One region of the Chromobacterium sp. FG89 genome, then DNA from elsewhere that is predicted to be linked to it. Evidence: predicted binding sites of a transcription regulator. Region 1 holds the regulator's gene; the other holds the start of a gene.
What was found. Region 1 encodes FNR, which switches genes on or off when oxygen is low (the NO sensors DNR and NnrR bind a similar motif). Its sites were predicted from a motif close to TTGATNNNNATCAA; they were not measured.

Region 1 (4,417 bases):
GCGGATCAGGAAGCGGCCCTTGGGCTCCACCATGATGAAGTCGCCGTCGAAGGACAGCAGGCCCAGTTGCTGGTATTCGCGGATCTGCGGCAGTTCTTCGGCGAAGTACTCGGCGAAGTTGATGCCGTGGATCTCTTCCAGCGCTTCCACCGACAGCGAGAAGCGACACATCAGGCCTTGGATGATGCTGCGGCGCAGGATGTCGTCATTGTCCAGCGTCAGCCCGCGCAACACCGGCAGATGGCCGCTGTCCAGCGCCGCGTAATAACTGTCCAGGTCCTTGGCGTTCTGGCTGTAACAGGGGCCGACCTTGCCGATGGAGGACACGCCAAGACCGATCATGTCGCAGTCCGCATGGGTGGAGTAGCCCTGGAAATTGCGTTGCAGCCGGCCCTGGCGCAGGGCGGAGGCCAGTTCGTCGTCCGGCTTGGCGAAGTGATCCATGCCGATGAAGACATAGCCGGCGTCGGCCAGGCGCTGCACCGAGTCCTGCAGGATGTCCAGCTTGGTTTCCGGCGAGGGCAGATCGGCCTCGTTGATGCGCCGCTGCGGCATGAACACGGTGGGCAGGTGGGCGTAGTTGTACAGCGCCAGCCGGTCCGGCCCGATGGCGATCACCTTGTCCAGCGTGCGGCGCACCGATTCCCGAGTCTGCAGCGGCAGGCCGTAGATCAGATCGACGCTGACGGACTTGAAGCCGGCGTCGCGCGCGGCCTGGATCACCTCCAGTGTTTCCTCTTCGGACTGCACCCGGTTCACCGCCTGCTGCACCGCCGGTTCAAAGTCCTGAATCCCGACGCTGATGCGGTTGAATCCGAGTTCGGCCAGTTTGAAGATTGTCGCCGCGCTGACTTTGCGCGGGTCTATTTCTATGGAATACTCCCCCTCCTTCAAGAACTCGAAATGAGTCTTGAGCAAGGTCATCAATCGTTCCAGTTGCGCGTCGGACAAGAAAGTGGGGGTGCCGCCGCCGAAATGCAGCTGTATCACTTGCTCGCGGCGGCCCAGACAGGAGGCGATCATGCGGACCTCCTTCTCCAGGTAGTCCAGGTACAAGTCCGCTTTGCCGCTGTCCTTGGTGATGATCTTGTTGCAACCGCAGTAGTAGCAGATAGTGTTGCAAAAAGGTATATGAGCGTACAATGATAAAGGTTTCCGGTTGGCGCCGATGCTGCGCTGCCGTAGCCAGTGGATGTAGTCTCTTTCGGCAAAACCCGGCGTAAAGCGATCCGCTGTCGGGTATGACGTATATCTAGGACCTGTCCCGTCGAGGCGCTCAATCAGCGCGCGGTCGAATTCAAAATGGGCAGGAGAAAATGGGTGGGTGGTCTTCATGTCGTATTTGGATGGCAAAACCTCTGGTGGACTGGTAAATTTGCGGAAATCCTGCGAATTTCGCTTTGATAAGGGTCAAGCTTCATCGCAAGCTTGTACTAAACATGCCATGTCCGATCAGAACCATATCTCTTTGCATAACCTGAAGGTCTCCTGCTCCAACTGCAGCCTGAAGGAACTTTGTCTACCTGTGGGGCTTAACCGCGAGGAGCTGACCCAGCTCGACGCGGTGATCCGCCAAAGCCGCCGTTTGAAGCGCGGCGAGTACTTGTTCCGCAGCGGCGAGGGCTTCCGTTCGCTGTTCGCGGTGCGCACCGGCTTCTTCAAGACCAGCGTCGCCAGTCAGGACGGCCGCGAGCAGGTCACCGGCTTCCATATGTCCGGCGAACTGATGGGCCTGGACGGCATTTCCGCCAATGTGCACGGCTGCGACGCCATCGCGCTGGAGGACAGCGAGGTGTGCGAGCTGCCGTTCAGCCGCATGGAGAGCCTGGGCCGCGAAATTCCCACCCTGCAGCACCATTTCTACCGTCTGATGAGCCGCGAGATCGTTCGCGATCAGAATGTAATGTTGTTATTGGGCAACATGAAGGCGGAAGAGCGCTTGGCCGCCTTCCTGCTCAATCTGTCGCAGCGTCTGTCCACCCGCGGCTTCGCCGCCAACGACTTCATCCTGCGCATGAGCCGCGAGGAAATCGGCAGCTTCCTCGGCCTGAAGCTGGAAACCGTCAGCCGCACGCTGTCCAAGTTCCAGCAGCAAGGCTGGATCACCGTCGATCATAAGCACATCCAACTGGTGATGGTGGACGAATTGAAGGCGCTGATTTCCGGCTGCGCTCACGCCAACGGACATTGATTCCGCCGCGCGGGCGGGCAGATGGAAAACGCAAGGCAAGCCCTCGGGCTTGCCTTTTTTCATGGGGCCGGCGCGCAGTCCGCGATTTGCAGCAGCAGCCGCGACAGCGGCGCCTCCTGAGGCCAGCCCGGCGGCACGGCGAAGCCGCGGGCCACTTCATGCCAGTCGCCGTCGGGGCCGGGCTGCAGTTCGGCCAGCAGCTGCGGCGCCTCGGCCTGTTCCAGGCGCGCGCGCAGTTCCGCCGCGTCGGCGGTGTGTTCCGGCGAGCGGCGCGCCGGCGCCAGCCAACTGAGCCTGGGCAGCCAGGCCCAGCGCGAATCCGCATTCAACGCCGGCCAGTCGCCGCGCAGCGGCCAGTATTGCCCGTACAGCGGCTGGGCGCCGGGCGGCGCTTCCGGCGCGGTGTCGCGGGCGTGGAACAGCCAGCCGCTGAGCCGGGCGCCGACCGCGCAGCCCTCAAAGCCCGCCGGCAGCGTCGCTTGCGCCGCCGGGTGGCGGGACAGGCGCAGCTGGGTTTGCAGTTTATGGGCTTTCAGCGCCCAGGCGTCGCGCAGGCTGGGGCCGGTCAAGGTGTCCGCGCTGCGGCCCAGTTGCAGATAGAACTTGCTGGCGGCTTCCAGATGCAGCGGTTGGCCGTCTAGGCGCAGCAGGAAGTCGAACTCGCCGACGGTGCGGCCGTCCGGCGCGCGCACCGGCAGATTGCTGGCCACCAGTTCGATGTGCGGCGCCAGCCGGAACCAGAAGGACAGCAGCCGTTCCGCGTAATGGCCCAGACGGCGGGTGGGCTGGCGCGCCAGCCAGTGCTGAAGTTCGGCAGGATCGGCGTCCAGCGTTTGCAGCAAGGCCGGGCCGTCGGCCCCCAGCAGCCGCTGCGGCGGGATGTCCGCGCCGCTGCGCCAGGGAGAGGGCGCGGAGAGCAGAAAAGCCAGATCGCGCACCGCCGGGTGCGCGTAGGGCAGGGTGAACGGCGGCTTATTCGCCATCCTGTCCGGGCGCGTCGCGGCGGACTTCGCCGTCGGCGGCGCGCTGCACCTGTTTGAGGAAGCCGCGCAGGATGTCGATTTCCTCGCGCAGCAGGCCGGCGCGGTTGAACAGGGTGCGCATCCGGCGCATCATCCGTTCGCTGTTGCGGCGGCGGAAATAGCCTATCTTGTCCATGGTCTGTTCCAGGTGGCCGCAGAAGCCCTCCACCTCGCCCAGCGCCGCCGCGTCGCTGTCGGCGCGCAGATAGTCGACGTCCACGCCGGTGTGGCTGAACAGTTCGTAAGTCATCACCTGCACCGCCATCGCCAGATTCAGCGAGAAGTAGTCCGGGTTGCCGGGGATGGTGACCAGGCGGTTGCATTGTTCGACTTCTTCAATGGACAGGCCGAAGGTCTCGTTGCCGAACACCAGGGCCACTTGTTCGCCGGCGCGGGCGCGCGCCACCAGTTCCGGCGTGGTCTGGCGCGGGGTGGACAGCGGGGTGGTCAGCTCGCGACGGCGGCTGGTCAGCGCGCAGGCGATGGTGACGTCTTGCAAGGCCTCGGCCAGGCTGGACACCACGGTGGCCTGCTCCAGAAGATCCACCGCGCCGGAGGCCAGCGTATTGGCCTCGTCGCTGGGAAACACTTTGGGTTCAACCAGATACAGCCGGCTCAGGCCCATGGTTTTCATCGCCCGGGCGGCGGAGCCGATATTGCCCGGATGGTTGGGGCGGGCCAACACGATGCGAATGTTTTTCAGAAAATCAGGTACTTGGGGTTTATTCATCAGCAGTTTCACATTAAAATAGCCGGCTTATCGAAAAGCCCGCGCGCCGTTTTGCGCGCAAGGCCAGCGTTTGCCGGATTGGGCAGGCGTGCGGCCTTGCCCGATTGCGCCGGGTTTTTCTTGTTCCTTAACCCAGATTGTTACTAGCAGACGTCGCGTCATGTGGCGGACGTCTGTCATGGTTGAAAGTGTAGAGGCCGTCAATGCATCCGATGCTCAATGTCGCGGTGAAAGCCGCTCGCCGCGCCGGCAGTGTCATCCAGCGCGCGTCGCTGAATCTCGACGCGGTGCGCGTAGAGCGCAAGAAACACAATGACTTCGTGACCGAAGTGGACCGCGCCGCGGAAGAGTCCATCATCGCTTCCATTCTGGAAGCTTATCCCAAGCACGCGATTCTAGCAGAAGAGTCCGGCGCGAAAGGCATCGGTTCGTCGGAATACGAGTGGATCATCGATCCGATCGACGGCACTACCA
Region 2 (4,417 bases), on a different contig from region 1:
CGAACTCCTGGTCGCGGAACACGGTCAGGCCTTCCTTCAGCGACAGCTGGAACCAGTCGCGGCAGGTGACGCGGTTGCCGGTCCAGTTGTGGAAGTATTCATGGCCGATCACCCGCTCCACGCCCTGGAAGTCGGCGTCGGTGGCGGTGTCCTTGCGCGCCAGCACGTACTTGGTGTTGAAGACGTTGAGGCCCTTGTTCTCCATCGCGCCCATATTGAAGTCGCCGACGGCGACGATCATATAGATGTCCAGATCGTATTCCAGGCCGAAGCGCTGCTCGTCCCACTTCATCGAGTGCTTCAGGGACTCCATCGCGTGCTGGGTCTTGTCCTGATCGGCCGGTTCGGTCCAGATCTCCAGCGCCACTTCGCGGCCGCGCATGGTGACGAACTTGTCCTTCAACGCCGTCAGCTTGCCGGCCACCAAGGCGAACAGATAAGACGGCTTCTTGTACGGGTCCACCCACTTCACCCAGTGGCGCTTCTTGTCCACCATGCCCTCGCCCACCTTGTTGCCGTTGGAGAGCAGCACCGGGAATTTGTGCTTGTCCGCCATGATGGTGGTGGTGAACTTGGCCATCACGTCGGGACGGTCCAGGTAATAGGTGATTTTGCGGAAGCCTTCCGGCTCGCATTGGGTGAACAGATTGCCGTTGGACGCGTACAAGCCCATCAGACTGGTGTTGGCCGCCGGATCGATCTCGGTTTCCACTTCCAGGATGAAGCTGTCCGGCACGCCGCGCACGGTCAGTTGATCGTTGGCCAGCACGTAGCCGCCTTCGCCCAGGCGTTCGCCGTCCAGCGTCACCGCCACCAATGCGGCGCTGCCGTCCAGCACCAGATCGTCCTGGCGCGCGGCCTTGTCGTTGCGGGTCACCACCAGACGCGCGTGCACGCGGGTGGCGTCGTCTTCGATGTCGAAGCTCAGATCGACGCGGTCGATCAGAAAAGCGGGGGCTGCGTAGTCGTTGCGGTACTTGACTTGCGGCTGTTGAGCCATGTCTACGTCTCCTTCGATGCCGGCTGCGCCGGTCTTGGCTGGAGGGGGACGACGCCGGGCAGCGGCGCCGACCCGATGAATATTAGCGGCGCAGCCACTGCGCGCCGCCGTCCTGCAACAGCAGGCGGCAGGCGTCGGCAGGAGCGGCTTGCAGCTCCACTTGCGCGCTGATCAGTTCGTCGCGGCGGAACCAGTGCAGTTTCAGCTTATCGCCGGGCTGGTAGCGCGCCAGCGCCTTGTCCAGGTCCACCGCCTTGAGCTTGTCTATGGCCACGATCACGTCGCCGCCGGACAGGCCGGCGCCTTGCGCCGCGCCGCCGTCGTAGACATTGAGCACGCGCACGCCCTGGGTCTCGGCCACGGCCTTGACCCCCAGGCTGGCCGGCGCAGGCTTGCCGCTCAGCGCCAGACCGCCGCGGTCGCCGGCGTTGGCCGCCGGCTCGAAGCGCAGCTCCACGCCCTGGGCCGCCAACAGTTCGGCCAGCGGCAGGGACTCAACGCCGCGCAGCGCGCGATCGAAAAAGGCCTTGAGGTCCAGGCCGGTGACGGCCTGCGCCTGGCTTTCCCACTCGTCCTCGGCCAGGCCCTTGCCGTCGTCCAGCCATTTGCGCCACAGCGCGCGCATCACGTCGTCCAGCGACTGACGGCCCTGGCTGTCGCGGCGTATGGTCAGGTCCAGCGCCAGCGCGGCCAGCGCGCCCTTGGTGTAATAGCTGACGATGCTGTTGGGGCTGTTTTCGTCTTGCCGGTAGTACTTGGTCCACGCTTCGAAGCTGGATTGCTCCAGCGTCTGCTTCAAGCGACCGGCGCCGCGCTCGACGCCGCTGATGGTTTCCGCCAACAGGCCCAGATAGCGCTTCTCGTCTATCAGGCCGCAACGCACCAGGCTCAAGTCGTCGTAATAGGAAGTGATGCCCTCGAAGGCCCACAGCAGACGGGTATAGCCTTCCTGGTTCAGATCGTAGGGCGTGAACGCCGCCGGCTTCATCCGCTTGACGTTCCAGCTGTGGAAATATTCGTGGCTGATCAGGCCCAGCAGCTTCAGATAGCCGTCGCCGATCTCCTCGACGCCCTGCTGCGGCAAGTCGTCGCGGTTGGCCACCAGCGCGGTGGAGGCGCGATGCTCCAGGCCGCCGTAGATGTCCTTGCCGACGAAAAGCATGAATACGTAGCGCTCGAAGGGCGCCGGCTCGCCGAACAGCTTGATCTGGTATTCGCAGATTTTCTTGGCGTCGCGCGCCAGGCGCTTGAGGTCGGCGCGGGAGCGGCCGGAGACGACGAATTCGTGCGGCACGCCGCAGGCTTTGAAGCTGACGCGTTCGAAAGCGCCCAGTTCCACCGGATGGTCGATCAACTCGTCGTAAGAGGCGGCCTGATAGCCGCCGAAGCCGGTTTTCTTGTCCGCGCCGCGCGCCGGCAAGCTGGTCGCCACCTTCCAATCGGCATAGGCCTTGCCTTCCGGCGGCAGGATCTCCACCTCGCAAGCCTCGTTCTCGTAGCCGTCCGCCGCCAGGAAAACGCTGCTGCCGTTATAGAAGCCGCGCTGCGCGTCCAGATAAGCGCCGCGCACCGACAGATCAAACGCATAAACTTTATAGCGTAGAACCAACGAGCCCTTGACTGGCGCGGCTTGCCAACTGTTTTTTGTCAGCTGGACCAGCCGCACCGCTTTTCCCGCGGATTCTGCGCGAATTTCCACAATATGTTTGGAGAACTCCCGGATCATGTAACTGCCGGGAATCCACGCCGGCAATGAGAAAATCTGGCCATTCTTGGCGGGCCGGGAAACGGTCAGGACGACCTCGAAAAGATGCGCCTCCGGGGCGCTCGGACATAGGGTGTAGCGGACGGAAACGGTCATGATCTGCCTGCAATCGTTGCAAAACCTTCTGATTTTAGCACTTGCTGCGGGTAAACGCTGCGTTTTATGACATCTTGATCCAGGTCAAGAAGGCTGGGCCGCCAGACAATACAATCTCGGTCAGTAGCAACAGTATTTGCAAGAACTGTCACGCTCGCTTGAGACATAAATAAAGACAAATGGGAAAGCGACATCCCCCGGCCGTCCAAACTGGCCCGATATGGGTAATTGATTTAGAATGCCGGGTTAACTAAATGGGGAAATTGCGCTGTCGCAATACGGGATGAACTGCTAATACAGACATCAGTACCGCTGCGATCTGGGTCAAGCGCTTGATTTTAATAAAAGTCGTTTTCCCTGCGGCATCGTCTGGATACAGTCACATCGGTACAGATGGGGACAGTTTCCCGGACTTCAAGCCGCCGATTAGATATGTCACGTTCTGAGTTAGCAACCTTGGAGAAAACCCTAAATGGAAACGCAATCCACTTATAACTATAAGGTGGTGCGCCAATTTGCCATCATGACCGTCGTGTGGGGCATTGTCGGCATGTTGGTGGGCGTCATCATTGCGGCCCAACTGGTCTGGCCCGAATTGAACTTCGGCCCCTGGTTCCACTTCGGCCGCCTGCGTCCTCTGCACACCAATGCGGTCATCTTCGCCTTTGGCGGTTGCGGCCTGTTCGCCACCTCCTATTACGTGGTGCAGCGTACCTGTAACGTCCGGCTGATCTCCGACAAGCTCGCCGCCTTCACCTTCTGGGGCTGGCAGCTGGTGATCGTGCTGGCCGCCATCACCTTGCCGCTGGGCCTGACCACCAGCAAGGAATACGCCGAGCTGGAATGGCCGATCAAACTGCTGATCGCGGTGATCTGGGTTGTTTACGCCATCGTTTTCTTCGGCACCATCGCCATCCGCAAGGTCAAGCACATCTACGTGGCCAACTGGTTCTACGGCGCCTTCATCCTGGCCGTGGCCCTGCTGCACATCGTCAACTCCGCCTTCGTGCCGGTGTCGCTGTGGAAATCCTACTCCGCCTACTCCGGCGCCGTGGACGCCATGGTGCAATGGTGGTACGGCCACAACGCCGTGGGCTTCTTCCTGACCGCCGCCTTCCTGGGCATGATGTACTACTTCATCCCGAAACAGGCTGGCCGTCCGGTTTACTCCTACCGCCTGTCCGTGGTGCACTTCTGGGCGCTGATCTTCACCTATATGTGGGCCGGTCCTCACCACCTGCATTACACCAGCCTGCCTGACTGGACCCAGTCCGTAGGCATGGTGTTCTCCCTGGTGCTGCTGGCTCCGAGCTGGGGCGGCATGATCAACGGCATCATGACGCTGTCCGGCGCCTGGCATAAGCTGCGCACCGACCCGGTGCTGAAATTCCTGGTGGTTTCGCTGTCCTTCTACGGCATGTCCACCTTCGAAGGCCCGATGATGTCGATCAAGACCGTCAACGCCTTGTCCCACTACACCGACTGGACCATCGGCCACGTGCACTCCGGCGCGCTGGGCTGGGTGGGCTTCATCACCATCGGTTCCATGTACTACC

Region 2: a site for FNR is predicted at 2,936-2,949, ahead of ACODRW_RS02875 (M61 family metallopeptidase). Genes of this name have one in related genera too.

What each region holds. Positions count from the first base shown of each region.
Region 1 is NZ_JBMDIQ010000029.1:38,624-43,040, forward strand. Features, by position in the region: gene hemN (oxygen-independent coproporphyrinogen III oxidase) at 1-1,335, opposite strand, end outside; gene fnr (fumarate/nitrate reduction transcriptional regulator Fnr) at 1,445-2,191, shown strand; gene ACODRW_RS21475 (DUF1853 family protein) at 2,251-3,174, opposite strand; gene ACODRW_RS21480 (RNA methyltransferase) at 3,164-3,943, opposite strand; gene ACODRW_RS21485 (inositol monophosphatase family protein) at 4,147-4,417, shown strand, end outside.
Region 2 is NZ_JBMDIQ010000002.1:200,015-204,431, reverse strand. Features, by position in the region: gene pepN (aminopeptidase N) at 1-1,000, opposite strand, end outside; gene ACODRW_RS02875 (M61 family metallopeptidase) at 1,083-2,861, opposite strand; gene ccoN (cytochrome-c oxidase, cbb3-type subunit I) at 3,334-4,417, shown strand, end outside.